2 linked regions of the Cupriavidus necator N-1 genome follow. Each later gene encodes a partner of the first gene's protein in a complex. Links are inferred from orthologs where the notes say so. Each region holds a gene or a part of one and is shown on either strand. Other genes may lie near its edges.

Region 1 (15,054 bases):
GACGCCGTGGCCGGCGCGGCTGGCCAGGATGTCCTGCATACTGCTGGCCACCAGCTGCACCGCGGCGTCGACGGCGCTGTCGACTTCATTGCGCTGGGCTGAAAGCGCCGAGTTGGTGGGCAGCACGTCGCCCCTGGCCGTGGCGCGGGCACGTGGCGGGGTAGCGGCGTGGGAGGGCTGGATGGTGTCGCGATCGGTCATCTGCGGTCCTCCGTCAGGCAGCGGTGTTGCGCAGGATCGCGTAGAGCTGGTCCTTGAGCAGGAGCTTCTCTTTCTTCAGCCGCTCGATCTCGAAGGTGGAGGCCGGCACCAGCCCCGACTCCATGTTGTGGATTTCCTGGTCCAGCGCGTTGTGGCGGTGGAACAGGCGCGCGAAGCGGGCATCCTGCGTCTTCAGGGTGGTGATCTGGTCGCGGTATTCGGGAAACATGCTGGCTCTCCTGCTGGATCCGCGCGCACGGGGCGTGGCGCATGGTTTCATTTTGGGGAGGGCAGGGTGGGGCGACCTTGACGAGGATCATGGCCGTCTGGGGAATGAGAAAGGTCTGCAGTGCAGGGCGCGGTGGCAGGCGGGGCGCACCATGCAAAACGCCCGCCGGGGTGCGGCGGGCGTCGGGGTATGGCTGATCTGGCCGTCAGGCCAGGTGCCGGTGTCAGGCGGCGGGCTTGGCGTTGTCCAGCGAGAACGGCGACAGCAGGCGCACCATCTGGGCGAACGCCTTGGGGTTGCCGGCCAGCACTTCGCCCTGTTCCATCTGGCGCGGCTCGCCGGCGTAGTTGCCGACCAGGCCGCCCGATTCGGTGATCAGCAGCATGCCGGCAGCCATGTCCCACGGCTGCAGGCCGCGCTCGAAGAAGCCGTCCAGGCGGCCGCAGGCCACATAGGCCAGGTCCAGCGCGGCTGCGCCCGGGCGGCGCAGGCCGGCGCAGCTGCGCGTCATCAGCGCGAACAATTCCATGTATTCGTCCAGGCCTTCCAGATCGCGGAACGGGAAGCCGGTGCCGATCAGGCAGTCGGCCAGCTTGTCGCGGCGCGTGACGCGGATGCGGCGGTTGTTCAGGAAGGCGCCGGCGCCCTTGCTGGCGGTGAAGAGTTCGTCGCGGGTCGGGTCGTAGACCACGGCCTGCACGGGCGTGCCGCGGTGCAGCTGGGCGATCGAGACCGCGTATTGCGGGAAGCCGTGGATGAAGTTGGTGGTGCCGTCCAGCGGGTCGATGACCCAGGTGTACTCGTGGGTGTCTTCACCCTCGGCCCAGGACTGGCCGGATTCTTCCGCTAAAATGCCGTGTTCCGGGTAGGCCGTGCGCAGGATCTCGATGACCGCGGCTTCGGCGGCGCGGTCCACCTCGGTGACAAAATCGTTGTGTTGCTTGCGCGAGACGCGCACCAGATCGACGTCGAGCGACGCGCGGTTGATGATGGATCCCGCCTTGCGGGCCGCCTTGACGGCGATATTGAGCATCGGATGCATGAATCTCTCCAGGCCGGCCATGACGACGCGGCGGGGCGCAAAAGCGCCGCACGCCCGCTCATGGGCAGCTGACAACACAACGGATTGTAGAAGAACGTCGGGCGTCGCCGGTTCTGCTGCAAATGTGCCGCGAGAGTCTCGCGAGCAAGCAAAAACCTGGCGCCGCGCCAAAGAAGAACCCCGAATTGTATATGAACCCGGCAATTGATACGAGCCAGCCCGCTGCCGATGGCAACAGCGGAGACCCCGGCGGCGACGCCTTCGGCCGCGTGCGTTTCGTGCTGGTCGAAACCAGCCACCCGGGCAACGTGGGCTCGGTGGCGCGCGCGATCAAGACCATGGGCTTCGGCAGCCTGGTGCTGGTCTCGCCACGCGAGCCGGATGTGCTGCGGCACCCCGACGCCATCGCCATGGCCAGCGGTGCCGACGATGTGCTGGCGGGCGCGCTCATCGTCGACCAGGTCGACGCGGCGCTGGCCGGCGCCGCGCTGACCGTGGCGATGACCGCGCGCCACCGCGAGTTCGGCCCGCCGCGGCTGTTGCCGCGCGCGGCCGCGGAACGTGCGCGGCAGACGCTGTCCGGCAGCGGCGGCGTTGCCTTCGTGTTCGGCAACGAGCGTTATGGCCTGCCCAATGAAGTGGTCGAGCGCTGCAACGCCGTCACCCATATCCCCGCCAATCCCGCCTATACCTCGCTGAACCTGGCGCAGGCGGTGCAGCTCATCGCCTACGAGTTGCGGCTGGCGCTGCTGGAGGCGGCCCCGGACGCCGGCGCCAATATCGGCTATGCTGGTGAGCCGGCCACGGCCGAGCAGGTCGAGGCCATGTTCGGCCATCTGCAGACGGGCCTGGAGGCGATCGGCTTTCTCGATCCGTCCAACCCGCGCAGGCTGATGACCCGGCTGCGCCGGCTGCTGGCACGCAGCGGCCTGGAGCGCGAGGAAGTGAATATCCTGCGCGGCATCGCCAAGCACATGCTGATCGCCGCGCAGAACCAGCCGGGCCCGCACCAGGACCGGTGATAGGAGCAAGGACAGTGGCAGCAAACCGGAGCGATTCGATGCAGGGCGATGCAGGCATGCGCGGCAAGCGCGCGTGCTGTCGTCCCGCGGCTGCGGGTTTGCGCAGGCCCGGGCGATGTTGATCGCAGCATCGCCGCAATGTCCCTGACGGATCAGGGGCCAAACACCGGTACCCCAAGCGGGTCCGGCAAATCACTTACACTCCCTGATCCCGTCCCCACCGGCCACTGACCTCGCCGGCGACCCTGCCCCGGGCACCAGCCCGCGTGGCGCGGCGCACGGCGCGGCAACACGACACGACCAAGATGTTCTCTCGCCTGAAGGAAGATATCGACACGATCATGCTGCGCGATCCCGCCGCGCGCAGCCGCCTGGAGGTGCTGACTTGCTACCCCGGCCTGCATGCCGTGGTGTTCCACCGCTTTGCGCATGGATGCTGGAACGCGGGCTTCCACTGGCTGGGGCGCTGGATCTCGCACTGGGCGCGGTTTTTCACCGGCATCGAAATCCATCCGGCGGTCAAGCTGGGCCGGCGCGTATTCATCGACCACGGCATGGGCGTGGTGATCGGCGAGACCGCCGAGATCGGCGATGACTGCACCATCTACCAGGGCGTGACGCTGGGCGGCACCTCGCTGTACAAGGGCCAGAAGCGGCACCCCACGCTGGGCGCCAACGTGGTGGTGAGCGCGGGCGCCAAGGTGCTGGGCGGATTCGTGGTGGGCGACGGCGCGCGCGTGGGCTCCAACGCGGTGGTGCTCAAGCCGGTGCCGGCGGGCGCGACTGCCGTGGGCATCCCGGCCCGTATCATCCTGCCGGATGCGCCATCGGCGCAGCAGGGTGCCAAGCAGGAGTTCTCGGCCTACGGCATCACGCCCAATGCGGACGATCCGGTGTCGCTGGCGCTCAAGAGCCTGATCGACAATGCGGGGCGCCAGCACGACCGCATCGAGGCGGTGCTGGCCGCACTCGACCGGCTTGGCGAACACCTGGAGAACACGCCGAACGATCCCTTCGACGCGAGCGAACTGCGCAGGCTGATGAAGTGAGCGGGGCAGGGGCCGGGCCGGCGCTGTCGCTCAGTCCGTCTGCGGCAACAGGCGGAAGCCGTCGCGATCCAGTTGCAGCACCGCGGCGCGCGGATGGGCGCCGTCCAGGTCCCAGTCAGTGAGCACCCAGCGCACGCCGGCGGCTTCTTCATGCCGTGCCGGGCGGTGCGTGTGTCCATGCACCAGCAGCGACGCACCGGCGGCGCCGAGCAACTCGGCCGCGGCGGCGGGCGCCACATCACCATAGATCACCGGCACGGGCGCACCCGCGCTCAACTGCCTGGCGCGGTTGCCTTCACTGTCTGCCCGCAGCTTGCGGGCGATCGACAGACGCGCGCTAAGCGGCAGTGCCAGGAACACGCGTTGCACCCAGCCCTTGCGGGTCCAGCGGCGGAAGCGGTTATAGCGTTCGTCGTCGATGCACAGCATGTCGCCGTGGCTCAGCACCACGCGCTGGCCGGCACAGTGGATCACGGTGGGGTCGGGCAGCAGGCTGGCACCGGCCGCGCTGGCGAAACGCTTGCCCAGCAGGAAGTCCCGGTTGCCGTGCATCAGATACACGGCCACGCCGCGCGCGGCCAGTGCGCGCAGGGCGCCGGTCACGCGCTGCGCGAAGGGCGAGTCGGTTTCTTCGTCGCCGATCCAGAATTCAAAGAAGTCGCCCAGGATGAACAGCGTGCGCGCGTGCTGCGCGGCGCGCTCGAGCGTGCGCTCGAAGGCCGCCAGCGTGCGGGGCATGCCGGGCGTCAGGTGCAGGTCTGAAATGAACCACGCCGGCGCCTGTGCCTCGAAGGGACCGGCCACCGGCGTGTGGGGGATTGCGGTCATGCGCGGTGTCGGAAGGGGAATGCCGGCACGTGGATGCGCACGGAACCGCAATCGGCAGGCATCGGCTTACTCGACGATGACGGCCTTCTCGATCACCACGTCTTCCAGCGGCACGTCCTGGTGGAAGCCCGAGCTGCCGGTGCGCACGCCCTTGATCTGGTCGACCACGTCGGTGCCTTCCACCACCTTGCCGAACACGGCATAGCCGAAGCCCTGCGGCGTGGGCGAGGAGAAGTTCAGGAAGTCGTTGTCGACCACGTTGATGAAGAACTGCGCGGTGGCCGAGTGCGGGGCGTTGGTGCGCGCCATGGCCACGGTGTAGCGGTCATTCTTCAGGCCGTTGCCGGCTTCGTTCTCGATCGGGGCGTCGGTGCCCTTTTGCTTCATGCCGGGCTCGAAGCCGCCGCCCTGGACCATGAAGTTCTTGATCACGCGGTGGAAGATGGTGTTGTCGTAGTGGCCCTTGCGCACGTACGACAGGAAGTTCTCGACCGACTTCGGGGCCTTTTCGGCGTCGAGTTCAATGGTGATGACACCCTGGTTGGTGTGGAGCTGGACCTTGGACATGGGATTTCCTCTGTTCGGTAATTATTTGACGACGGTGGCCGACTCGATCACGATCGGCGCGGCCGGCACATTGCGCATGGGGCCGTAGGCCGTGGTCGGCACGCTCTTGATCTTGTCGATCGTCTCCATGCCTTCCACCACCTTGCCGAAGACGGCGTAGCCGTTGCCGTCCGGCTGCGGGTAGTCGAGATTCGAATTATCCACCACATTGACGAAGAACTGCGCGGTGGCCGAGTTGGGGTCGCTGGTGCGTGCCATGGCCACCGTGCCGGCCTTGTTCTTCAGGCCGCTACGGGCTTCCAGCGGGATCGGCGCACGGGTGGGCTTTTCCTTCATGTCGCGGTCAAAACCGCCGCCCTGCACCATGAAGCCATTGATCACGCGATGGAAGATGGTGCCACTGTAGAAGCCGCTCTTCACATATTCCAGGAAGTTCGCGACGGTCTTCGGCGCGGCCTCGGGGTAGAGCTCGATGGTGAACTTGCCGGCACTGGTGACGAACTGGACGCGTTCGGCGGCCTTTTGCTGCGCCAGCGCGCTGAACGAGGACAGTGCCAGGGCGCCTGCGGTCAGGCCGGCCAGGACGATGCGACGGGAACGGATCATGAAGGAACTCCGGTAAGTCTGGATGCACATGGTCCGGGCGCGCCGCGCCCGGACCTTGGAATGGGTGGCCGTCAGTTGGCCGCAGGGGCGCTGGCAGGTGCCTGGCGCTGCGCTGGCGTCGCCTTGCGGCCAGTGCCGGCGGGCGCCGCCGGCGACGCGGCATCAGGGTTCAGCTGGCGCAGGCCGGTGCTGGCGCGGGCATCGCCCGGATTGCGGCGCAGCGCTTCGGTGTAGGCCTGCTCGGCCAGGCGGCGGTAGACGTCGCCCAGGTTGGTGTAGCCAATGGCGAAGCCCGGCTTGACTTCGGTGGCCAGCAGCAACTCGGCCTCGGCGCGCTTCAGGTCGCCGCGCTTGGCGTAGAGCAGCGCCAGGTTGTTGTGGGGCTCGGGCAGTTCCGGGAAGTCCTGCGCCATTTCGGCAAAGGCCTGGATGGCGGCGTCCTCGCGGCCGGACTGGGCCAGGGCCCAGGCGCGCTGGAAGCGTGCCTGCGCATTGCGCGGGTTGGCGGCCAGCACGCGGTCAAAGCCCTTGATGGCTTCGTCGTAGCGGCGCGCGTTGGCGGCCTGCTGGGCCTCGCTCATGCCAGGATCGGTCGACTGGATGCCACCGGCCGGCGCTGTCGGCGCGGCCAGCGACAGCGGGCCGTTCTGCGCGTAGGCAGGGGCCGCCAGCGCGGCGGCAAGGGCCAGCAGGGGCAGTACGGCGCGATGGCCGCGTCGGCGCGCGGGGGCGGCGAACATGGCAGAACACGGGGAGGGCAGCGGCAGGCTCATTGAGGACAGGTCCGTTATACTCCGCGGCATTCTAGCAAAGCGGCAAGTCCGGCACGAAGGGCGATGCCATCGGGGCGGCAGGCGCGGCATCTGGCGCGGCCTGGCAGCGCGGTGCCGGAGGCAACCTGCGCACCGCCTTCCGGTAAGATATGGGGCGCGACGGAATTGCGCCAGTGGCCGCGTTGCCGCCGGCGGCCTGCCAGGCGCCGGGCAACCGGCGCCACGGCCCGCGCTGCCTGCTGTGCGAACCCCGGCAGTCTCCTCTCACCACTCACTTCGTTTCATGCAGCTTCTGAACATCTACAACACGCTCGCGCGTGAGAAACAGCCATTCGTGCCAATCGAACCCGGCAAGGTCCGCATGTATGTGTGCGGCATGACGGTGTACGACTATTGCCACGTTGGCCACGCTCGCGTGATGGTGGTGTTCGACATGGTGCACCGCTGGCTGCGTGCCGCCGGCTACGAGGTGACGTATGTGCAGAACATCACCGACATCGACGACAAGATCATCCGCCGCGCGGCCGAGAACGGCGAGACCATCGGCGAGCTGACCACGCGCTTTATCCAGTACATGCATGAGGATGCCGCCGCGCTGGGCGTGATCCGCCCTGACCACGAGCCGCGCGCCACCGACTACGTGCCGCAGATGCTCGACATGATCGGCAAGCTGGAAGCCAGGGGCCTGGCCTACCAGGCCAGCGACGGCGACGTGAACTATTCGGTGCGCAAGTTCGACGGCTACGGCAAGCTCTCGGGCAAGTCGCTGGAAGACCTGCGCGCCGGCGAGCGTGTCAGCGCCAACGACGCCAAGCAGGACCCGCTCGACTTCGTGCTGTGGAAGTCCGCCAAGGCCAGCGAGCCGCCCGAGAGCAAGTGGGACTCGAAGTGGGGCGCCGGCCGCCCGGGCTGGCACATTGAATGCTCCGCCATGAGCTGCACGCTGCTGGGCGAGCATTTCGACATCCATGGCGGCGGGGCTGACCTGCAGTTCCCGCACCACGAGAACGAGATTGCGCAGTCTGAAGGCGCCAGCGGCAAGCCCTTCGTCAATATGTGGATGCACAACGGATTCGTGCGCATCAACGACGAAAAAATGTCCAAGTCGCTTGGCAATTTCTTCACCATCCGCGAGGTCCTGAAGTCGTACGACGCTGAGGTCGTGCGCTTCTTTATCTTGCGCGCGCACTACCGCAGCCCACTGAACTACAGCGACGCGCACCTGGACGATGCGCGCCACGCCCTGACACGCCTGTACACGGCACTCAAGGACAGCCAGCCGGGCGGCTGCGCGGTGGACTGGGACGAGCCGCACGCCAGGCGCTTTGCCGAGGCCATGGGCGACGACTTCAACACGCCGATCGCGATGTCGGTGCTGTTCGACCTGGCCAGCGAGATCAACCGCACCGGCTCGACCGCGGCTGCGCGCCAGCTCAAGGCGCTGGCGGGCACGCTGGGCCTGCTCGAGCGCGATCCGCATACCTTCCTGCAAGGCGGCAGGTCCGACGACGGCATCTCGCCGGAACAGATCGAGACCTTGATCGCCGCGCGCAAGACCGCCAAGCTGGAGCGCAACTTTGCCGAAGCGGACCGCATCCGCGCGCAACTGCTGGAAGCGGGCATCGTGCTGGAAGACAAGCCGGGCGGTGCCACCGAGTGGAGGCGTGCTTGAACGCTGCCGCGCGCAAGCCCGCCACCGCCACGCCGCCGGCCACGTCTCCCGCTACGAGGGGCCGGGCGAAGGCGGCCGGTCCGCGCCCGGGCAAGGCTGGCGCCAGCGAGGCGCCGCTGCCGGATGGCAAGGACGCGGCCAGGGGCACGCGCAACGCCAAGGCCGTGCTGCCCGAGGCGGATGCGGTACCGCTGCCGGTCGAAACCGTCATCGATGCGGTGCGCCCCGCCTACTGGGACGAAGCCTGCGCCGACCTGATGAAGCGTGACCGCATACTGCGCAAGATGATCCCGACCTACGGCCCGGCGCACCTGGTGTCGCGTGGCGATCCGTTCGTCACGCTGGCGCGCGCGGTGGTGGGCCAGCAGATCTCGGTCAAGGCGGCGCAGTCGGTGTGGGAGCGGCTGCATACGCTCTGCCCCAAGCTCACCCCGGCCCAGTTCCTGCGCGCCGGTCCCGAGAAGCTGGCAGGCTGCGGCCTGTCCAAGCGCAAGGGGGAATACCTGATCGACCTGGCCGACCACTTCAAGGCGGGCATGGTGCATGTCGCCGAATGGGCGCAGATGGACGACGAAGCCGTGATCGCGGAGTTGACGCAGATCCGCGGCATCGGCCGCTGGACCGCGGAGATGTTCCTGATGTTCAACCTGATGCGGCCCAACGTGCTGCCGCTGGACGATATCGGCCTGATCAACGCAATCTCCGCCAACTATTTCAGCGGCGAACCCGTCACCCGCAGCGAGGCGCGCGAAGTCGCGGCCAACTGGGAGCCGTGGCGAACTGTGGCGACGTGGTATATGTGGCGCAGTCTCGACCCGTTGCCAGTGACGTATTAGGCATCGCAGAAAGAAAATTTAGTGGCAGGTGCAGTCCGGGCTATCTGGCAGGCGCTAAGATAGCGACCAAATTCCGGTAGAATGCGCCCCTTCACAGACAGGTACGTGTGATTTTATGAAAACCACCTTCCTGGATTTTGAGCAGCCCATTGCCGAACTTGAGGCAAAGATCGAAGAACTGCGCTTTGTGCAGGACGATTCGGCTGTTGATATTTCCGAAGAGATTTCGCGGCTGGCCGGCAAGAGCCAGCAGCTGACCAAAGACATCTACGCCAACCTGACCCCGTGGCAGGTTGCGCAAATTGCCCGCCACCCCCAGCGTCCCTATACGCTGGACTACGTGCGCGAGATCTTTACCGATTTCCACGAGCTGCACGGCGACCGCACCTTTGCCGACGATCTTTCGATCATCGGCGGCCTGGCGCGCTTCAACGGCCAGGCGTGCATGGTCATCGGCCACCAGAAGGGCCGTGACACGAAAGAGCGCGCCATGCGCAATTTCGGCATGCCCAAGCCCGAGGGCTACCGCAAGGCGAAGCGCCTGATGGAGCTGGCGGACAAGTTCGGCCTGCCGATCTTCACCTTCGTCGACACCCCGGGCGCATTCCCCGGCATCGATGCCGAAGAGCGAGGCCAGTCAGAGGCTATCGGCCACAACCTGTACGTGATGGCCGGCCTGAAGGTGCCCCTGATCGCCACCATCATCGGTGAAGGCGGTTCGGGCGGCGCGCTGGCGATTGCCGTGGGCGACGTGGTGCAGATGCTGCAGTTCGCCACCTACGCGGTGATTTCGCCCGAAGGCTGCGCCTCGATCCTGTGGAAGACGGCCGAGAAGGCACCGGAAGCCGCCGAGGCGCTGGGCCTGACCGCGCACCGCCTGAAGGCGCTGGGCCTGATCGACAAGATCGTGAGCGAGCCGCTGGGCGGCGCGCACCGTGACTACAAGGGCATGGCGGCGATGCTCAAGCGCTCGCTGGCCGAGTCGCTGCGCCAGTTCCAGGGCATGAGCGTGAAGGAGCTGCAGGCCCGCCGCTACGAGCGCCTGCTCGCCTATGGCAAGTTCAAGGAAACCGGCACCCAGGACTGAACCGTCCGCCCGGCTGACCGACAAGGTCGCACAGGCCCTACAGGCCGGTGCGGCCTTTGTTGTTTCTGGCGGCGGCACGGGCGCGGCGACGATCGCCGTGGCCCTGTCGGGCGGTCGCGATTCGGTCGCGCTGCTGCATGCCGCCCGCGCGGCCGCGGCGGAGTGGGGCGTTGGCGCGCGCGTGGTGGCGCTGCATGTCCACCACGGCCTGCAGGCGGATGCCGACGACTGGGACCGCTTCTGCGCCGCGCTGTGCGCGCAGTGGCAGGTCGGCTATTTCGTGCGGCGCGTATCGGTGCAGCCCGAAGCGGGAGAGGGCGTGGAAGCGGCTGCGCGCCGCGCGCGCTATGCCGCGCTGGCGGCGATGTGCGCCGACAGCGGCGCGCGCCTGCTGCTGTTTGCCCACCACCAGGACGACCAGGTCGAGACCGTGCTGCTGCGGCTGTTCCGCGGCGCTGGAGTGGCCGGCATGGCTGGCATGCCAGCGCTGCGCCCGCTGGACGAGCGCAGCGGCGTGATGCTGCTGCGCCCCTGGCTGGATGTGGCCCGCGCCGAGATCGAGGCCTATTGCGCGGCCAACGCACTGCAGTGGGTCGACGACCCGTCCAATGCTGATGAGCGCTATGCGCGCAATGCCTTGCGCGCGCACCTGCCGGCGCTGGTGGCGGCCTTTCCGGCGTTGTCGGCCAATGTGGTGCAGGCAGCCGCGCATTTCGCCCAGGCAGGCGCACTGATCGACGAACTGGCAGCCGCCTCGCTGGCGGCGCTGGCGCGCCCCGGCCGCGATGCCGACACGCTTTCCGAACTCGACCTGGCAGGGCTGCGCGCCTTGCCCGTGGCACATGCCGATGCCGTGCTGCGCTTCTGGCTGCGCGACCTCGGCGTGCGCGCGCCGTCCACCGCTCGGCTGGCGGCTATGCGCGAGCAACTGGTCACCCACGCTGGCGGCGAGCCCGCGATCGCGCATGAGGGGCTGGTCCTGCGCCGTTTCCGCGACCGCGTGCTGGCCTGCACGCCGCCACCGATCGCTGCGCCGGCACCCGTGACGCTGGACTGGCGCGGCGAGGTCCGCATCGTCGTGCCAGCCTGGCGCGGCGAACTCCATTTCTTCCGCGATGACACCTTCGGCGTGCCCGAAGCGGTGCTGCGCCAGCCCTTGCGCCTGGCCGCCCGCAGCGGCGGCGAGCGTATCGTGCTGCGTCCGGGCGGCCCGGCCCGGGCCCTGAAGCAGGCCTGCCAGGAAGCCGGCATCCCGGCCTGGCGCCGCGCCTGGCTGCCGTTGCTGTGGTCTGGCGATACGCTGGTGCTGGCCGCCGGCCTGGGCATGCACCGCCGCTGGCCGGACGCCCCGGCAGCGCCGCGCTGGTGCGTCGAATGGCATCCGCGGCCGCCGGCAGTGGCGATGCCGACGCACTGAAGCTCCCGGATCGCCGCCGGCATCACTTCCGATCTGCAGCCCGAACCCCGCTCCCGCCTTGCCTCACGGGGCTTGTTCGTGTATTTTCAAGGGCTTTGCATAATCGCTGGCGTCGACAAGAAGATGGCTCTCATCGTTCACAAATACGGCGGCACTTCGATGGGTTCCACGGAACGCATCAAGAATGTCGCCAAGCGCGTGGCCAAGTGGCACCGCGCCGGTCACCGCGTAGTCGTGGTGCCTTCGGCCATGTCGGGCGAGACCAATCGCCTGCTGGGACTCGCCAAGGAAATTTCGCCGCAGCCCAATCCGCGTGAACTGGACATGCTCGCCTCGACTGGCGAACAGGCCAGCGTGGCACTGCTGGCCATCGCGCTGCACGGCGAAGACATCGACGCGGTCAGCTACACCGGCTGGCAAGTGCCGGTGAAGACCGACTCGGCCTATACCAAGGCCCGTATCGAATCGATCGACGACGAGCGCATCCTGGCCGACCTCGACGCCGGCCGCGTGGTCGTGATCACCGGCTTCCAGGGCATCGACGACGACGGCAACATCACCACGCTGGGCCGTGGCGGCTCGGACACCTCGGCCGTGGCCATCGCCGCCGCCATCGAGGCCGACGAGTGCCTGATCTACACCGACGTCGACGGCGTGTACACCACCGACCCGCGCGTGGTCGAAGACGCCCGCCGCCTGGACCAGATCACCTTCGAAGAAATGCTGGAAATGGCCAGCCTCGGCTCCAAGGTGCTGCAGATCCGCTCCGTGGAGTTCGCCGGCAAGTACCGCGTGAAGACCCGCGTGCTGTCGTCGCTGACCGACCCGCTTATGCCGCTCGAGCAGGAAATGCACTCGGGCACGCTGATCACTTTTGAGGAAGACTCCACCATGGAAGCAGCCGTCATCTCCGGCATCGCCTTTGCCCGTGACGAAGCCAAGATCACCGTTCTGGGCGTGCCGGACAAGCCGGGCATCGCCTACCAGATCCTGGGCCCGGTCGCCGACGCCAACATCGACGTCGACATGATCATCCAGAACCAGTCCGTCGACGGCAAGACCGACTTCACCTTCACCGTGCCGCGCGGCGAGTACCAGCGCGCGCTGGCCATCCTGAACGACGGCGTGAAGTCGCACATCGGCGCCGGCAGCGTGTCGGGCGACCCGAAGGTGTCGAAGGTATCGGTGGTGGGCGTGGGCATGCGCTCGCACGTGGGCATCGCCAGCAAGATGTTCCGCACCCTGTCGGAAGAGGGCATCAACATCCAGATGATCTCCACCTCGGAAATCAAGATCTCGGTGCTGATCGACGAGAAGTACATGGAACTGGCCGTGCGCGCGCTGCACAAGGCCTTCGAACTGGAACAGGCGTGATCCGTTCGTGAACACTTCTGGCGGGACCGCGGTTTTTGTGTTGAGTGATCGATTTTTCGTTGACCAACACGTGCGGCGCCGCTAGAATACGCGCTTCGTTGTGTGGCTCCCTCACACAACGCAAGTTTGGGAGACGTGGCCGAGAGGTCGAAGGCACTCCCCTGCTAAGGGAGCATCCGGGCCAAAACCTGGATCGAGGGTTCGAATCCCTCCGTCTCCGCCAGAAATGGCGGCGAACCCCGGAAGATCGCGGTCTTCCGGGGTTTTGTTTTTTGCGGGTCCGGATTCCTGCTGTGCGAGCAGACACCCGCCACTTCTCGGCTGCTGCTCGTGCCGTTGCGTAGAGCGGCGCCAACGATTCCACCCTCGAAGTCCATATCGCAATCTGGCGACGAAAGAGCGCCAGTTTCTGCAGATGCTCCCGTTAAAGCCGTTGATCTGATTTCGAAGCCCACGGCCAGCGCGTGCCTGGATAACTCGCGAACGGAGTCAGTATTTACGCTTGCGGCTAGCTTCTGCCAGGCCACTGTCCCCCCTAAACTGCCACCCCACTTAAGTTGGGTGTTTACGCGGCGATAATCAGGGCCCGTTTTTCCCCGCTTGTTATAGATTGTTAATACATATAAGAGGCTGGATTCCGAATAGAACCCCAGCCAATAAGTGCACTATTAGCATCAGTCGTTGGTGACGGCCGCTCAGCCGCATGGCTGCCATCGACATCCGGGGGGAAACAATCTTGCGCCAGACGCTTGCGCGCGCGCTGCGCCCGCTTGGACGCCTTGGGTCGCGCACCATCACCGCGGGCACCTTGCTGCTTGGCGTGATGACGACGGCTGTCGTCTATGCGTTCTGCACCGACCTGCTGGAAAAGGACGTCCGCCTGCGATTTGAGAACGATACTGGCGATGTGATCCAGCAGATCGATACACGGATCCGCCTCTATACCGATGTACTCGTGACCATGCAGGCGCTGTTCGGCGCCAGCGACCATGTCTCGCGCGGCGAGTTTCGCGATTTCGTCAGCGGCTTGAACCTGCCGCAGCGCTATCCCGGTTTCCAGACGCTGAACTACGCGCCGTACGTGCCGGCGGCCGAGATCGACGCCTTTGTCGCCCGGCAGCGCAGCGATCCGATCCTGCGCGAGGCGGGCGTGACGTTTAACGTGCGGCCCCCCGGCCGGCGGCCGGGCCATTTCGTGCTGACCTATGTCGAGCCGCTCGACATCAACCTGGCGTCGATCGGCATCGACATGGGCGCCGAGCCACGGCGCCTGGCTGCGCTTGAACGCGCGCGCGATACCGGGGAGTCAGTCAGCAGCGGGCGCCTGATCTTCAGCGAGGCAAAGAACCCGCATGTGGGCATCGCCCTGCGCCTGCCGGTGTACCGCAAGGTGCCCGACCTGGATTCCGTGGAAGCGCGCCGACGCGCCTATGTCGGCTCGGTTGGCGCGGGGATCCGGGTGGATGACCTGCTGAAGGACCTGGTCAGCAATGAGAACCTGCGCCGGATCCGGTTCCGCGTGCATGACGCCGGAGACTTCGCGGAGGCGGCGGTCCCGTCCTCCGCCGCCAACCTGCTCTATGACAGCCTGACCGGCCTGGCGGTCGGGGAGCGCAGCCGGGGCGCCGGCGGCAGCGCCGTCCACGCCAGTGCCGCGCGTGGCGCGACGGCACTGGCGGACGGCCAGGCGGCCCCGGCCCAGCATGATCTGGTCAAGAGCGTGGTGCGGAATTTCGGCGGACGGCGCTGGGTAATCGCGTTTGCTGCCGATGCCAAGGCCATCAGTGGTCCCCAGCGCTACCTGCCGGCGCTGGTGGTGATTTCCGGCCTGATCATCAGCGTGCTGCTGGGGTGGCTGGCCTATGCGCTTTCGAGTTCGCGGGCGCGCGCCGTGGCCGTGGCCGACCAGATGACGCACAGCCTGCGCGACAGCCAGGCCGCGCTGGCCGAGGCGCAGCAGATTGCCCGCCTGGGCGACTGGCGCATCGACCTGGACAAGGACATCGCGCATTTTTCCCGGGAAATGGCGCGCCTGCTGGGCTTGCGCGGCGACAAACCGACTCCGGAAGCGCTGTTCCAGGCGATCGACGCCGGCCATCGCGCCGTGCTGCAGGAAAGGATGCGGGTAGCCCTGCAGGATCGCCAGCCGTTCGAGTTCGAGTGCCCCTACCGTTCGCGGCGCGGGCGGCGGGGCTGGCTGCACCTGATCGGCCACGCGCATGGGGCGGCGGACAGCGCCGTGCTGCGGGGCACCGCGCAGGACATCAGCCAGCGCAAGTCCGCCGAGCAGGCCAGGATGCAGGAACACCAGATTGCCCTGCACCTGGCCACCGCCACCAGCGAAACCGAGG
Region 2 (14,914 bases), 1.3 Mb from region 1 along the record:
CCCCTTTCGCCAATCACATTACATCGCAGCCGCCGCCCGGGCCGGACAGGGGGCTGAGTGCCGCACCCCCTGTGGCATAATCGATTGCCAAGTCAAGCATTGCCGCAACGCTTGAAATAACGCTCGCTTCAGGCGGCTTCCGGCGCGATCATCGCTATCGCCCCCCGTGTTCGCCACCGCGACCGAAGCGAACAAAAACCCCTGCAAACTACTGCGCGGTCACCGCGGACTTCTCCTGCAAAGGGTTGGTCCTCCGGCCCGCCATCGCATCATGGCCAAGACGCTCTACGACAAACTCTGGGATGACCACACCGTCCACGTCGAGGAAGACGGCACCACGCTGCTCTATATCGACCGCCACCTGCTGCATGAAGTGACTAGCCCGCAGGCGTTCGAAGGGCTGAAGCTGGCGGAGCGTCCGGTATGGCGCATCAGCGCCAACCTGGCCGTGTCGGACCACAACGTGCCGACCACCGACCGCAGCCAGGGCATTGCCGATCCGGTGTCGAAGCTGCAGGTCGACACGCTGGACGCGAACTGCGACAGCTTTGGCATCACCCAGTTCAAGATGAACGACCACCGCCAGGGCATCGTGCACGTGATCGGGCCGGAGCAGGGCGCCACGCTGCCGGGCATGACGGTGGTGTGCGGCGACTCGCATACCAGCACGCACGGCGCTTTCGGCGCGCTGGCGCACGGCATCGGCACCTCGGAAGTGGAGCACGTGCTGGCCACGCAGACGCTGCTGGGCAAGAAGGCCAGGAACATGCTGGTCAAGGTGGAAGGCAAGCTGCCGCGCGGCTGCACCGCCAAGGACATCGTGCTGGCCGTGATCGGCAAGATCGGCACCGCGGGCGGCACCGGCTACACCATCGAGTTCGCCGGCTCGGCCATCCGCGACCTGACCATGGAAGGCCGCATGACGGTCTGCAACATGGCTATCGAAGCCGGTGCGCGCGCCGGCCTGGTGGCGGTGGACGACGTCACGCTCGAATACGTGAAGGGCCGCCCCTACGCGCCGCAGGGCGTGGAGTGGGAGCAGGCCGTGGCCTACTGGCGCACGCTGCATTCGGATGCCGGTGCCAAGTTCGACCAGGTGGTCGAGCTGCGCGCTGAAGACGTCCGTCCGCAGGTGACCTGGGGCACCTCGCCGGAAATGGTTATCAGCATCGAAGACCGCGTGCCGGATCCCGAGAAGGAAAAGGACCCGAACAAGCGCAACGCGATGGAGCGCGCGCTGGAGTACATGGGTCTGCAGCCCAACGTGCCGGTCGAGAGCATCAATATCGACAAGGTCTTCATCGGTTCCTGCACCAACAGCCGCATCGAAGACATGCGCGCCGCTGCGTGGGTGGTGCAGAAGCTGGGCCGCAAGGTTGCTGCCAACGTGAAGCTGGCGATGGTGGTACCGGGTTCGGGCCTGGTCAAGGAACAGGCCGAGCGCGAAGGCCTGGACAAGATCTTCAAGGCCGCCGGCTTTGAGTGGCGCGAGCCGGGCTGCTCGATGTGCCTGGCGATGAATGCCGACCGCCTCGATCCGGGCGAGCGTTGCGCCTCGACTTCGAACCGCAACTTCGAAGGCCGCCAGGGCGCGGGCGGGCGCACGCATCTGGTGAGCCCGGCGATGGCAGCGGCCGCCGCCATCGAAGGCCATTTCGTCGATATCCGCAAGCTGGGCTGAGGAAGTAAGGAAAGAGACATGGACAAGTTCACCGTACACAGCGGCCTCGTGGCGCCGCTCGACCGCGAAAACGTCGACACCGACGCCATCATCCCGAAGCAGTTCCTGAAGTCGATCCAGCGCACCGGCTTCGGCCCCAACCTGTTCGACGAGTGGCGCTACAAGGACGTCGGCCAGCCTGGCATGGACAACAGCAAGCGTCCGCTGAACCCGGACTTCGTGCTGAACCAGCCGCGCTACCAAGGCGCATCGATCCTGCTGGCACGCCGCAACTTCGGCTGCGGCAGCTCGCGCGAGCATGCGCCGTGGGCGCTGACGCAATACGGCTTCCGCGCCGTGATCGCGCCCAGCTTTGCCGACATCTTCTTCAACAACTGCTACAAGAACGGCCTGCTGCCGGTGGTGCTGACCGAACAGCAGGTCGATCACCTGTTCAACGAGACCAACGCCTTCAACGGCTATAAGCTGACCATCGACCTGGACAAGCAGGTGGTGCTGACGACGGGCGGCCAGGCGTATGAGTTCGACATCGCCCCTTTCCGCAAGTACTGCATGCTGAACGGCTTCGACGATATCGGCCTGACCCTGCGCCACGCCGACAAGATCAAGGCCTATGAGGCCGAGCGCGTGGCGAAGATGCCGTGGCTGAACAACCGCCTGGTCGGATAAGACTCAAGAGGAAAGACAACAATGAAGATCGCAGTCCTGCCGGGTGACGGCATTGGTCCTGAAATCATCGCGGAGGCCGTCAAGGTCCTGAACGCGCTCGACGAGAAGTTCGAACTGGAAACCGCCCCGGTGGGCGGCGCCGGCTACGAGGCCGAAGGCCATCCGCTGCCGGAGAACACCCTGAAGCTGGCCAAGGAAGCCGACGCCATCCTGTTCGGCGCCGTCGGCGACTGGAAGTACGACAGCCTGGAGCGCCCGCTGCGTCCGGAGCAGGCCATCCTGGGCCTGCGCAAGCACCTGCAGCTGTTCGCCAATTTCCGTCCGGCGATCTGCTATCCGGAACTGACCGGCGCCTCCAGCCTGAAGCCCGAGCTGGTGGCCGGCCTGGACATCCTGATCGTGCGCGAACTGAACGGCGACATCTACTTCGGCCAGCCGCGCGGCGTGCGCGAAGCGCCGGATGGCCTGTTCAAGGGCGCGCGCGAAGGCTTCGACACCATGCGTTACAGCGAGCCGGAAATCCGTCGCATCGCGCACGTGGCATTCCAGGCCGCGGCCAAGCGCGGCAAGAAGCTGTGCAGCGTCGACAAGGCCAACGTGCTCGAGACCTTCCAGTTCTGGAAGGACATCGTGATCGAGGTGCACAAGGAGTACCCGGAGGTCGAGCTGTCGCACATGTACGTCGACAACGCGGCCATGCAGCTGGTCAAGGCGCCCAAGAGCTTCGACGTGATCGTCACCGGCAATATGTTCGGCGACATCCTGTCGGATGAGGCCGCCATGCTGACCGGCTCCATCGGCATGCTGCCGTCGGCGTCGCTGGATGCCAACAACAAGGGCCTGTACGAGCCGTCGCACGGCTCGGCGCCGGACATCGCCGGCAAGGGCGTGGCCAATCCGCTGGCTACCATCCTGTCGGCGGCGATGATGCTGCGCTACTCGCTGAACCGCGCCGAGCAGGCCGACCGCATCGAGAACGCCGTCAAGAAGGTGCTGGCCCAGGGCTACCGCACCGGCGACATCCTGACGCCGGGTTGCAAGCAGGTCGGCACCCGCGAGATGGGCGACGCGGTGCTGGCGGCACTATAAGTCACACCGGAAGGGGGCGGTGCGCACGTAGTGCCCCCTTTGTCTGATTTGTCCCCTTTATTTCCCGTATCTGCACGCTGCGGCAGCGCCGCAAAATCGTGTAGACTCTGACGATGGCCCGATTTTCCCAGTCCACCCTGACTGCTGTTGCTGCCCTGACCGCTACCCGCGGCCCGGTCGGCACGATTTCGCTCGGCCAGACCGCAACGACGATTAAAACCATTATTAAAACCGCGATCGCCTAGATCCGTTCGTCGTGCCTGCCCGTCTTCCCCGCGCAGCCACGCCGGGCGAGGAAAATGGCGGGGAAGTAAAAATCACATCCGAGGTAAATCATGATTGTAGGTCTCGTCGGTTGGCGGGGAATGGTCGGCAGCGTCCTGATGCAGCGCATGCAGGAAGAGCGTGATTTCGACCATATCGAGCCCGTCTTCTTCAGCACGTCCAATGCCGGCGGCAAGGCGCCCGCCATGGCGAAGAACGAAACCACGCTGAAAGATGCCAATGACATCGAAGCGCTGAAGAAGTGCGACGTGGTCGTGACTGCCCAGGGCGGCGACTACACCAACGAGGTTTTCCCCAAGCTGCGCGCGGCCGGCTGGAAGGGCTACTGGATCGACGCGGCGTCCTCGCTGCGCATGAAGGACGATGCCATCATCGTGCTGGATCCGGTCAACCAGGGCGTGATCAAGGACGCGCTGTCCAAGGGCGTGAAGAATTTCATCGGCGGCAACTGCACGGTCAGCTGCATGCTGATGGGCCTGGGCGGCCTGTTCGAGGCCGACCTGATCGAGTGGATGACCTCGATGACGTACCAGGCCGCATCGGGCGGCGGCGCGCAGCATATGCGCGAGCTGCTGACCCAGTTCGGCACCCTGAACGCCTCGGTCAAGCCGCTGCTGGACAACCCGGCCTCGGCCATCCTGGAAATCGACCGCACCATCCTGGCGACCCAGCATGGCCTGTCCGCCGAAGAAACCAAGCAGTTCGGCGTGCCGCTGGCCGGCAACCTGATCCCCTGGATCGACAAGGACCTGGGCAACGGCCAGTCCAAGGAAGAATGGAAGGGCGGCGCCGAGACCAACAAGATCCTGGGCCGCGGCGAGGGCTTCCTGGGTGCCACCGGCGCCACGCCGATCGCCGTGGACGGCCTGTGCGTGCGCATCGGCGCCATGCGCTGCCACTCGCAGGCGCTGACCATCAAGCTGCGCAAGGATGTGCCGCTCGATGAGATCGAAGGCATGCTAGCCGCCCACAACCCGTGGGCCAAGGTGGTGCCGAATACGCGTGAGGCCAGCATGACCGACCTGACGCCCGCTGCCGTGACCGGCACGCTGACCATCCCGGTCGGCCGCCTGCGCAAGATGCAGATGGGCGGCGAGTACCTGTCGGCCTTCACCGTGGGTGACCAGCTGCTGTGGGGCGCGGCCGAGCCGCTGCGCCGCATGCTGCGTATCCTGATCGAGTCCTGATCCGGGGCCCCCGCCTGTTGCCTGGTTGCGTCCGTTGCAGCCAGGCAACAGAATGCACCGCTTTGCCGACAACGCCGCGCCCATGCGCGGCGTTGTTGTATCCGGGCGCCTATTTCCCCGGGCGATGCGTCACAATACGCCGGCATGCGCCTCGCGCCGGCAGTTGCCGGCGCCGCTCGCGCGGGCTGGCAAAGGGGCCGTTCAGAATGTCCCGCCAGCCGGGCGGACCTGGTTTATGGGGTCGGTTTGTCGATTTATATCGCTACTAAAACATAACGGAGCACAAGGTGAGTGTGAGCCAACATCGCCGGAAAGATGCGCCTACTGCCCGTCAGCGCTGGTCAACGCTGGCCGTCACGGCACTGGGCCTGCTGCTTGCGCAGCCGGCCGCATATGCCGCGGGGTTCGGGCAATTGCGGGTTCAGTCGAATCTGGGGCAGCCGCTGCAGGCTGAGATCGACATCAGTGGGGTCAGTGCCGAAGAGGCCGCCGGGCTCAATGTCAAGCTGGCGTCGCCAGCGGCGTATGCCGCGGCCGGGCTGACCTACCTGCCGGCTGTCAGCAGCCTGCGGCTGGAGGTGGAGCGCCGCCCGAACGGCAGCTATGTGGCCCGGGTCCGCTCCAGCCAGCCGATCAGCGAGCCCTTTGTCGACATCCTGGTCGACATGAGCTGGGCCAGCGGCAAGGTCTCGCGCGCCTATACCTTCCTGCTTGACCCTGCCGGGGCCAAGCCTTCGAACCAGACCTTCTCGCCGGCGACGGTGATGCAGGCGGCGACGCCGGATGCGCCTCCCGTAGCGGCACCGGCACCTGCCGCCGCGCCGCAGCCTGCGCCGGCCCAGGTAGCTGCGCCCGCCGCGGCCGCCGAGGCAGTCAAGCCAGCCGCGCCCGCGCGCCCGGCCCGCCAGAGCGCAAAGCGGGCACCGGCGCAGGCCGCCAGTGGCAGCACCGAGATGGCGCCCGGCGGCGGCTACACCGTGCAGCGCGGCGACACGCTATACGCCATCGCCGGCGAAGCCGTGCAAGGCCAGGAATCGGTCTCGCTGGACCAGATGCTGGTGGCGCTCTACCGCAACAATCCCAACGCCTTTATCGGCGGCAACATGAACCGGCTGCGCAGCGGCGCGGTGCTGCAGGTCCCGACCCAGCAGCAGGCGCAGGCCGTCGCACCCAAGGCCGCCCGCCGCGAGGTGGTGGCGCGCACGCAGGGCTTCAATGCCTACCGCAGCCGGCTGGCCAGCGCTGCCGCGGCCAAGTCGGTCGAGCCCGACAGCGGCCGCCAGCAGTCCGGCAACGTGACCGCCCGGGTGCAGGAGCAGGCCGCCCCGACCGACGGCCCGCGTGATGAACTGAAGCTCAGCAAGGCCGCGCGTGGCGCGCAGGCCGACGCCGCGGCCAAGGCCGAAGCCGGCGTCGCGCGCGAGCGTGAGCTCAAGGAGGCGCAAGCCCGCCTGGCGCAGCTGGAAAAGAACGTCGGCGACATGCAGAAGCTGCTCGAGCTGAAGAACGCCGAGATCGCCAAGCTGAGCCAGGCCAACCAGACGGTGCTGGCCGAGAAGGAAAAGGCTGAAGCCGCGGCCAAGGCCGCGGCGGCGGCGCCGACCGTGGTGGCGGCCCAGCCGCCGAAGGCCGATGCCGTGGCCCCCGCGCCGGTTGCGGCCGCCGCGACGGCTGCCGCAACCGCAGCAACCGCAGCCAGCGCCCCGGCAGCGGCCGGCGCCAGCGCCGCGGACGCCGTGGCGCCCGCGGCAGCCTCCGCCGTGGCAGCCGTCCCAGCCTCGCAGCCGGCTGCGGCCATCCCTGCCAGCGCAGCGCAGGCCGCAGCCGCCGCGTCGGCCCCCGCGGCCAAGCGCCCGCCGGTGTTGGCGGCCCAGCCCGAGCCGGTGCCCCAACCGTCGTTCATCGATGGCCTGCTGGCCAACCCCATGCTGCTGCCCGGCGGTGGCCTGCTGGTGGCGCTGCTGGGCGTCTATGCGATCTATCGCCGCCGCCAGCAGCAGAAGGCGGGCGAGGCGACCGGCTTCGGCGACAGCATCCTGTCGCAGGAAAGCACGGTGATGGCCGGTGCCAATTCGCTGTTCGGCACGGCCGGGGGGCAGAGCGTCGACACCTCGCAGCACAGCGTGTTCGGCGCGGACTTCCGCATCGGCAACAACACGCCGGAAGCCAACGAGGTCGACCCGATCGCCGAGGCCGAGGTCTATATCGCCTATGGGCGCGATGTGCAGGCGGAGGAAATCCTGCGCGAAGCTCTGGAGAAGAACCCGGAGCAGCAGCCGGTGCGGCTCAAGCTCCTGGAGATTTACAGCAACAGACAGGATGTGGAAGGTTTCCGCGTGATTGCAGAAGAAATGTTCGCCCAGACCGGCGGACACGGGGCGGAATGGCTGAAGGCAGCAGAAATGGGGCGCGCGCTCGAGCCGGGCAACGCGCTCTTCCTGGCGGTGACGCCCGAAGCGGCGGGGCCGGATACGACATCGCCGGCAACCGACCAGTGGCGCACCCAGGACCCGTCGCAGAATCCGGCCTCGATCGCGCGGCTGGAGCCGTCGCTGGGTGACCTGGCGCTGCCGCTGGATGCCTTCCCGGCCCCGGCGGCCGGCGAGCCGATCGTTGCGCCTGCTTCCGCGGCGATGGTATTTGGCGCTGACGCGCACGACGCCGGCGAGCCGGTGCGGCTGGATCTCGGCCTGCCTGGCACCGGCGCCGACCCGCTTGCCGACGACGTGCCCACCCTTGACACGCCGACCCGTAGCCGTCCGCTGGAGTTCGACATGTCGGGGCTGTCGCTTGACCTGGGCAGCGCCGCGCAAGCCGACGCCCGCGGCAAGGATGTGCTGGACGAGGCCACCATGCCGCTGCCCGCCACCACCATGCTGCGCGACGGCAAGCTGGCCGAGCCGATCGACCTGTCGCGCGTGGCGCCTGAAACCGGCGGCGACCTCACGCACGGGGGTTCGCCGAGCACGCTGTCGGTCGACGGCGTGGACGGCGGGCGGGACATGCAGATCAAGCTTGACCTGGCTCGTGCCTATATCGAGATCGGCGACAAGGAAGGCGCGCGCGAACTGCTGCAGGAAGTGGTCGAGCAGTCGCAGGACCCGCTGCAGGCGGAGGCCCGTTCGCTGCTGCAGGAAGTGGCCTGAGCTATCATTGACGGTCCGGCCGCGGCACGCGCTGCCGCAGCCTGAAGCGATGCGCCGGAAGCGTCCCTTCCGGCGCATTTGCTTTTTCGGCGGACCTGGCGTGAACCATTGCGCCCGGACGTACCCGCCGCCTTGCCCGATCCCCTGACATGAACCGCATCGCTCTTGGCCTGCACTACGACGGCGCCGCCTTTTCCGGCTGGCAGTCGCAGCCGCACCGCAATACCGTGCAGGATCACCTGGAAAACGCCATCGAGCGCTTTGCCGGGGTGCGCCTGCTGACCACTGTGGCGGGGCGCACCGATACCGGCGTGCATGCGCTCGGCCAGGTCATCCACCTGGACACGGCGCTGGAGCGCGAGCCATTTTCCTGGGTGCGCGGCGTCAACGCCTTCCTGCCGCCGTCGATCGCGCTGCAATGGGCGCTGCCGGTGGACCAGGGCTTCCACGCCCGTTTCCTGGCGTTCGAGCGCATGTATTACTACGCGCTCTACACCGGGCCGCACCGCGTGCCGCTGGTGCACGGCCGCGCCGGCTACCAGATGCTGCCGCCGGGTCAGCGGCTGGATGTCGACGCCATGCGCGAGGCCGCCGCGTGCCTGGTCGGCGAGCACGATTTCTCCGCCTTCCGCGCCGCCGAATGCCAGGCCAAGTCGCCGGTCAAGACCATGTACGACGTCACCATCAAGGATGACGGCAACTGGGTGTTCCTGCGCTTTCGCGCCAGCGCCTTCCTGCACCACATGGTGCGCAACCTGATGGGCTGCCTGGTGGCGGTGGGGCGCGGACGCTACCCGGCGCCATGGCTGGCGCAGGTGCTGGCCGGGCGCGAGCGCAAGCTGGCGGCGCCGACCTTCATGCCGGACGGCCTCTACCTGGTCGGCGTCAAGTATCCTGATCCTTACCAGATCCCCGCGGCCGATCCGTCCGCGAGCCTGTTCCATGGAGTGTTCGATGACGCAGCCTGAGGCCGCCGAAGGTAGCACGGCGGGCAGCACAGTGCACATGCCGGCCCGCACCCGCATCAAGATCTGCGGTCTGACGCGCGAGGACGACGTGCGCGCCGCCGTGGACGCCGGCGCCGACGCCATCGGGCTTGTGTTCTACCCGAACAGCCCGCGCTACGTCGACGTGGCGCGCGCCGCCGCGCTGGCCGAGGCCGCCGGGCCGTTCGTGGCGATCATCGGGCTGTTCGTCAATGCCGACCTGGAAGACATCGCCCATGTGGCCGAGCGCGTGCCGCTGACGCTGCTGCAGCTGCACGGCGACGAGACCCCGCAGTTCTGCTCGCAGGCGTCACAACGCTGCCGGCTACCGTTCCTGCGCGCCGCCCGTGTGCGCCAGGGCCTCGATTTGGTAGAATTTGCCGATCAATACCGTGATGCCGCTGCCTTGCTGCTTGATGCCTTCGTCGAAGGCTACGGCGGTGGCGGCCACGTCTTCGACTGGACCCTGATTCCCCCGGCATGGCTTCCGCCTACTCCCCCGGTACCAGCTACCGGCAACCCGAACGCAAGCGGCGCTCCTCGCATCGTTTTGAGTGGTGGGTTGAACGCGCAAAACGTCGCTGGTGCGATTGAACGCGTGCGGCCCTACGCTGTGGACGTCAGCAGCGGGGTAGAGGCCGCCAAGGGCGTGAAGGACCACGCCCGCATCGCCGCGTTCGTGCGTGCTGTGCGCAGTGCCGAGGCAGGATGAGCCGGGCCGTCTCCCGCGTCTTTCCCCATGCCGCCTATGGCCTGCCGCATGCGCGCACACGCATCGCAGTCAACAATGCGGCCTTGCCGGATGAGGCAAGGCCGCTGTTCCGAAGAGTCTAGATATGTACGACTTGCCCGATTCCCGTGGCCATTTCGGCCCCTATGGCGGCACCTTCGTGTCCGAAACGCTGATCCACGCGCTCGATGAGCTGCGCGAAGCCTATGCGCACTACCAGAAGGATCCGGAGTTCGATGCCGAATACCGCCGCGAACTGAAGCACTTTGTCGGCCGCCCGTCGCCGATCTATCACGCGCAGCGCTGGAGCGAGACGCTCGGCGGCGCGCAGATCTACTTCAAGCGCGAAGACCTGAACCACACCGGCGCGCACAAGATCAACAACGTGATCGGCCAGGCGCTGCTGGCCAAGCGCATGGGCAAGCCGCGCGTGATCGCCGAGACCGGGGCAGGGCAGCACGGCGTGGCCACGGCCACCATCGCCGCGCGCTTCGGCATGGAGTGCGTGGTCTACATGGGGGCCGAGGACGTCAAGCGCCAGGCCGCCAACGTCTACCGCATGAAGCTGCTGGGCGCCACCGTGGTGCCGGTGGAAAGCGGCTCGCGCACGCTCAAGGACGCGCTCAATGAAGCCATGCGCGACTGGGTCACCAACGTCGAGAACACCTTCTACATCATCGGCACCGTGGCCGGCCCGCATCCGTACCCGATGATGGTGCGCGACTTCCAGTGCGTGATCGGCGAGGAATCCAAGGTGCAGATGCCGGAGATGACGGGCCGCCAGCCGGATGCCGTGATCGCCTGCGTCGGCGGCGGCTCCAATGCCATGGGCATCTTCTACCCGTATATCGAGCACCAGGACGTGCAGCTGATCGGCGTGGAAGCCGCCGGCGACGGCCTGGACACCGGCCGCCACGCGGCCTCGCTGACCGGCGGCACGCCAGGCGTGCTGCACGGCAACCGCACCTATCTGCTGCAGGACGCCAACGGCCAGATCATCGAGACCCATTCGGTGTCGGCCGGCCTGGACTACCCGGGCGTGGGCCCCGAGCATGCCTGGCTCAAGGACAGCGGCCGCGCGCAGTACGTGCCGATCACGGATGAGGAAGCGCTCAAGGCCTTCCACGACTGCTGCCGCATCGAGGGGATCATCCCGGCGCTGGAATCGAGCCATGCCATCGCCTACGCGTGCAAGCTGGCGCCGACGCTGCCCAAGGAGAAGCTGCTACTGGTGAACCTGTCCGGCCGCGGCGACAAGGACATGCACACCGTGGCCGAGCGCGCGGGGCTCAAGCTCTGATGCGCGCGCTGCCTCCGACCGGACTTGCCGTGGGCGGCGCGGGTGCACCGGATGCGTCCGGTGCGCCCGATTCCGCCCAGTTGCGCCTGTTCCAGGAAGACATGTTCGAGGGCATTGCCCGCCTGCCGGACGGCTCGGTCGACCTGATCGTCGCCGATCCGCCCTACGGGCTGGGCAAGGACTACGGCAACGATTCCGACCTGCTGTCGGGCCAGGAGTATCTCGACTGGTCCGAGCGCTGGATGAACGCGGTCGTGCCCAAGCTCGCGCCCAAGGGCACGCTCTACCTGTTCTGCACCTGGCAGTATTCGCCCGAGCTGTTCGTGATGCTCAAGCGGCGCCTGACCATGATCAACGAGATCATCTGGGACCGCCGCGTGCCCAGCATGGGCGGCACCACGCGCAAGTTCTCGTCGGTGCACGACAACATCGGCTTTTTTGCGCGCGCGCGCGACTACTACTTCGATCTCGACCCGGTCCGCATTCCCTACGACCCCGAGACCAAGAAGGCGCGCAGCCGTCCGCGTTTCGAAGGCAAGAAGTGGCTGGAGGTGGGCTACAACCCGAAGGACCTGTGGAGCGTCTCGCGCATCCACCGCCAGGACCCGGAGCGCGCCAACCACCCGACGCAGAAACCGCTGGAGATCGTCGAGCGCATGGTGCTGTCAAGCTGTCCGCCGGGCGGCCTGGTGCTGGATCCGTTCGCCGGCAGCGGCACCACCGCGGTGGCCTGCCTGCGCCACGGACGGCGCTTTGCCGGCTTCGAGATCAATCCGGAGTATGTGCAGGTGGCATGCGATCGCGTGTCTGCCGCCGCTGCAGCCCTTGCCGTCACGAATGCAGCCGCCGAGCCTGCCGCCACCCCAACCCTGGCCGCCGCCAACGACGATGTCTCGCCGGCGCCGCGGCCTCACCTGATTCCCTGATATGTCCCGTATCCAGAAGACGTTCGCGGCGCTGGCCGCGCAGCAGAAGAAGGGCCTGATTCCGTTTATCACCGCGGGCGATCCCGAGCCCGGCCTGACCGTGGCACTGATGCACGCGCTGGTGGCGGGCGGCGCCGACGTGATCGAGCTGGGCGTGCCGTTCTCCGACCCGATGGCCGACGGCCCGGTGATCCAGCGCGCCTCCGAGCGCGCGCTGGCGCAGGGCGTATCGCTGACCCAGGTGCTGCAGTGGGTGCGCGAGTTCCGCCAGACCAATGCCGACACCCCGGTGGTGCTGATGGGCTACGCCAATCCGATCGAGTGCATGGGCGAGCAGGTCTTTGCCACTGCCGCGCGCGAGGCTGGCGTGGACGGCGTGCTGGTGGTCGACTATCCGCCCGAGGAGTGCGAGTCGTTCGCCACGCTGATGCGCGACAACGGCATGGACCCGATCTTCCTGCTGGCGCCGACTTCGACCGATGCCCGCATCGAGGCCGTGGCGCGCGTGGCCAGCGGCTACCTGTACTACGTGTCGCTCAAGGGTGTGACCGGCTCGGCCGCGATCGACCTGGACAGCGTGGCGGCGCGCCTGCCGCTGATCAAGCAGCATGCCAACCTGCCGGTGGGCGTGGGCTTCGGCATCCGCGACGCGCAGACCGCGCGCGCGATCGGCAGCGTGGCCGATGCCGTGGTGATCGGCAGCCGCCTGGTGCAGCTGCTGGAGGACACCCCGCGCGAACAGGCGGTGGCGACGCTGCAGGCGTTTATTGCCGAGATCCGCCAGGCGCTGGACAGCTGAAGTGATGTAATGCTGGCCCGGCACACCTTGTGGAGTGATGTGTTGTGCGCAAATCGCGCGTTGCGCTTCGAGGTCACCGGGCCGGCATGGTAAATTCGCGGGTTGATTCCCTGCCATCCGCCAACAGGCGTCCCGACACCGGGCTTGCCGGCGGACCGCAGTCATCCGAAAGGAGCTTTCATGAGCTGGTTGGATAAACTCCTGCCCCCCAAGATTCAACAGACCGACCCCAGCACCCGCAAGGGCATCCCTGAGGGGTTGTGGGTCAAGTGCCCGTCGTGCGAGTCCACCCTGTACCGGACCGACGTCGAGGCCAACCTGCACGTCTGCCCCAAGTGCGACCACCATATGCGCATCGGCGCACGGGCGCGCCTGGACGGGCTGCTGGACGCCGAAGGCCGCTATGAGATCGGTCAGGAGATCGTGCCGGTCGACGCCCTCAAGTTCAAGGATTCCAAGAAGTACCCGGACCGCATCAAGGCCGCCATGGACGACACCGGCGAGACCGATGCCATGGTGGTGATGGGCGGTGCCATCCACACCATCCCGGTGGTGGTGAGCTGCTTCGAGTTCGAGTTCATGGGCGGTTCGATGGGCTCGGTGGTGGGTGAGCGCTTCGTGCGCGGCGCGAAGGCCGCGTTGGAGCAGAAGGTGCCGTTCATCTGCTTTACCGCCACCGGCGGGGCGCGCATGCAGGAAAGCCTGCTGTCGCTGCTGCAGATGGCCAAGACCACCTCGATGCTGAACCAGCTGAGCGCGGCCAAGCTGCCGTTCATCAGCGTGCTGACCGACCCGACCATGGGCGGCGTATCGGCCAGCTTCGCCTTCCTGGGCGATGTGGTGATCGCCGAGCCCAAGGCGCTGATCGGCTTTGCCGGCCCGCGCGTGATCGAGCAGACCGTGCGCGAGAAGCTGCCGGAAGGCTTCCAGCGCTCGGAATTCCTGATCCAGAAGGGCGCCATCGACATGATCGTCGACCGCCGCAAGATGCGCGCGGAACTGGCGCAGCTGCTGGCGCTGCTGCAGAAGCAGCCGGCCGACGCGGTGGCATAACAACGTCTGCATGGCAGATCAAGGGCGCGGGTGGTTGACGCGCCTTTCGCTTTTCTTGGCCGCCCCGGCCGCTATCTCGGGGCCGGGCGCAAGCCTGGCCTTGACTTTGCCGCTGGCTGGCCAAATCTGGTAGCAACAGCTTTTCCTCGCACCCCACATGCCTGTCTTCCATACGCTCCCCGAATGGCTTGCCCATCTCGAAACCGCCCATCCCGTGGGCATCGATATGGGCCTGGCGCGCATCACGCGCGTGAAGGAGGCCCTCGGGCTGCGCATCGACGCTGTGGTGTTCACGGTGGGCGGCACCAACGGCAAGGGCTCTACCTGCGCGATGCTAGAGCGCATCCTGCTGGAGGCCGGCTACAAGGTGGGCTGCCATACCTCGCCGCACCTGATCTCGTTCAACGAGCGCGCCCGCATCAATGGCGAGATCGCCACCGATGCGCAGCTGCTGCCGCATTTCGAGGCGGTCGAGCGCGCACGCAACAGCTTTGCCGACCCGGTCAGCCTGACGTACTTCGAGTTCACCACGCTGGCGATCATCCATGCCTTCGCCGCGGCCGGGCTGGACGCGATCATCCTGGAAGTAGGCCTGGGCGGGCGGCTGGACGCGGTCAACGTAATCGATACCGACTGCGCCATCGTTACCAGCGTCGATATCGACCATACCCAGTACCTGGGCCATACGCGCGAGGAAATCGGCTTCGAGAAGGCCGGCATCTTCCGCCCGGGCGTGCCCGCGATCTGTGGCGACCCGATGCCGCCCAAGTCGCTGGTGGCGCACGCCGAAGCGGTCGGCGCCGAGTTGTGGCTGGTGGGGCGCGATTACCATTTCCACGCCGCCAAGGGCCAGGAGCGCCAGCAATGGGACTGGAGCGGCGGCGGGCGCAAGCTTAACGGCCTGGGCTACCCGGCGCTGCGCGGGGCCAACCAGCTGCTCAACGCGGCGGCGGCGCTGGCCGCGCTGCAGGCCATGCGCCCGCGCCTGCCGGTCAGCGCACAGGAAGTGCGCAACGGGCTGGCCTTTGTCGAGCTGCCGGGACGCTTCCAGGTGCTGCCGGGG

What was found.
Region 2: the proteins of CNE_RS05975 (region 1) and accD are in contact, whole or in part, in a solved structure (PDB 8UXZ), measured with the Escherichia coli proteins. The link is inferred for Cupriavidus necator N-1 from one-to-one orthologs.

What each region holds. Positions count from the first base shown.
Region 1 is NC_015726.1:1,232,573-1,247,626, forward strand. Bases 7,974-10,926 are described here. They hold CNE_RS05975 (acetyl-CoA carboxylase carboxyltransferase subunit alpha), read left to right. Parts: upstream 7,974-8,940; coding sequence 8,941-9,912; downstream 9,913-10,926. Other genes in these bases: cysS (cysteine--tRNA ligase), read left to right, coding at 7,974-7,989; CNE_RS05970 (DNA-3-methyladenine glycosylase family protein), read left to right, coding at 7,986-8,825; tilS (tRNA lysidine(34) synthetase TilS), read left to right, coding at 9,878-10,926. In the rest of the region: CNE_RS05925 (YdcH family protein), read right to left, coding at 215-430; CNE_RS05930 (inositol monophosphatase family protein), read right to left, coding at 654-1,472; CNE_RS05935 (RNA methyltransferase), read left to right, coding at 1,595-2,494; cysE (serine O-acetyltransferase), read left to right, coding at 2,800-3,543; CNE_RS05945 (UDP-2,3-diacylglucosamine diphosphatase), read right to left, coding at 3,574-4,371; CNE_RS05950 (peptidylprolyl isomerase), read right to left, coding at 4,438-4,938; CNE_RS05955 (peptidylprolyl isomerase), read right to left, coding at 4,960-5,544; CNE_RS05960 (tetratricopeptide repeat protein), read right to left, coding at 5,616-6,317; more of cysS, read left to right, coding at 6,601-7,973; more of tilS, read left to right, coding at 10,927-11,329; CNE_RS05985 (aspartate kinase), read left to right, coding at 11,453-12,703; CNE_RS05995 (bifunctional diguanylate cyclase/phosphodiesterase), read left to right, coding at 13,407-15,054. UniProt on the Escherichia coli protein: Component of the acetyl coenzyme A carboxylase (ACC) complex. First, biotin carboxylase catalyzes the carboxylation of biotin on its carrier protein (BCCP) and then the CO(2) group is transferred by the carboxyltransferase to acetyl-CoA to form malonyl-CoA.
Region 2 is NC_015726.1:2,576,498-2,591,411, reverse strand. Bases 12,102-14,914 are described here. They hold accD (acetyl-CoA carboxylase, carboxyltransferase subunit beta), read left to right. Parts: upstream 12,102-12,978; coding sequence 12,979-13,851; downstream 13,852-14,914. Other genes in these bases: folC (bifunctional tetrahydrofolate synthase/dihydrofolate synthase), read left to right, coding at 14,009-14,914; trpA (tryptophan synthase subunit alpha), read left to right, coding at 12,102-12,798. In the rest of the region: leuC (3-isopropylmalate dehydratase large subunit), read left to right, coding at 272-1,681; leuD (3-isopropylmalate dehydratase small subunit), read left to right, coding at 1,700-2,350; leuB (3-isopropylmalate dehydrogenase), read left to right, coding at 2,372-3,439; CNE_RS42720 (hypothetical protein), read left to right, coding at 3,553-3,684; asd (aspartate-semialdehyde dehydrogenase), read left to right, coding at 3,775-4,911; CNE_RS12175 (FimV/HubP family polar landmark protein), read left to right, coding at 5,199-8,057; tRNA pseudouridine(38-40) synthase TruA, read left to right, coding at 8,207-9,025; CNE_RS12165 (phosphoribosylanthranilate isomerase), read left to right, coding at 9,012-9,755; trpB (tryptophan synthase subunit beta), read left to right, coding at 9,880-11,073; CNE_RS12155 (DNA-methyltransferase), read left to right, coding at 11,073-11,999; more of trpA, read left to right, coding at 12,001-12,101.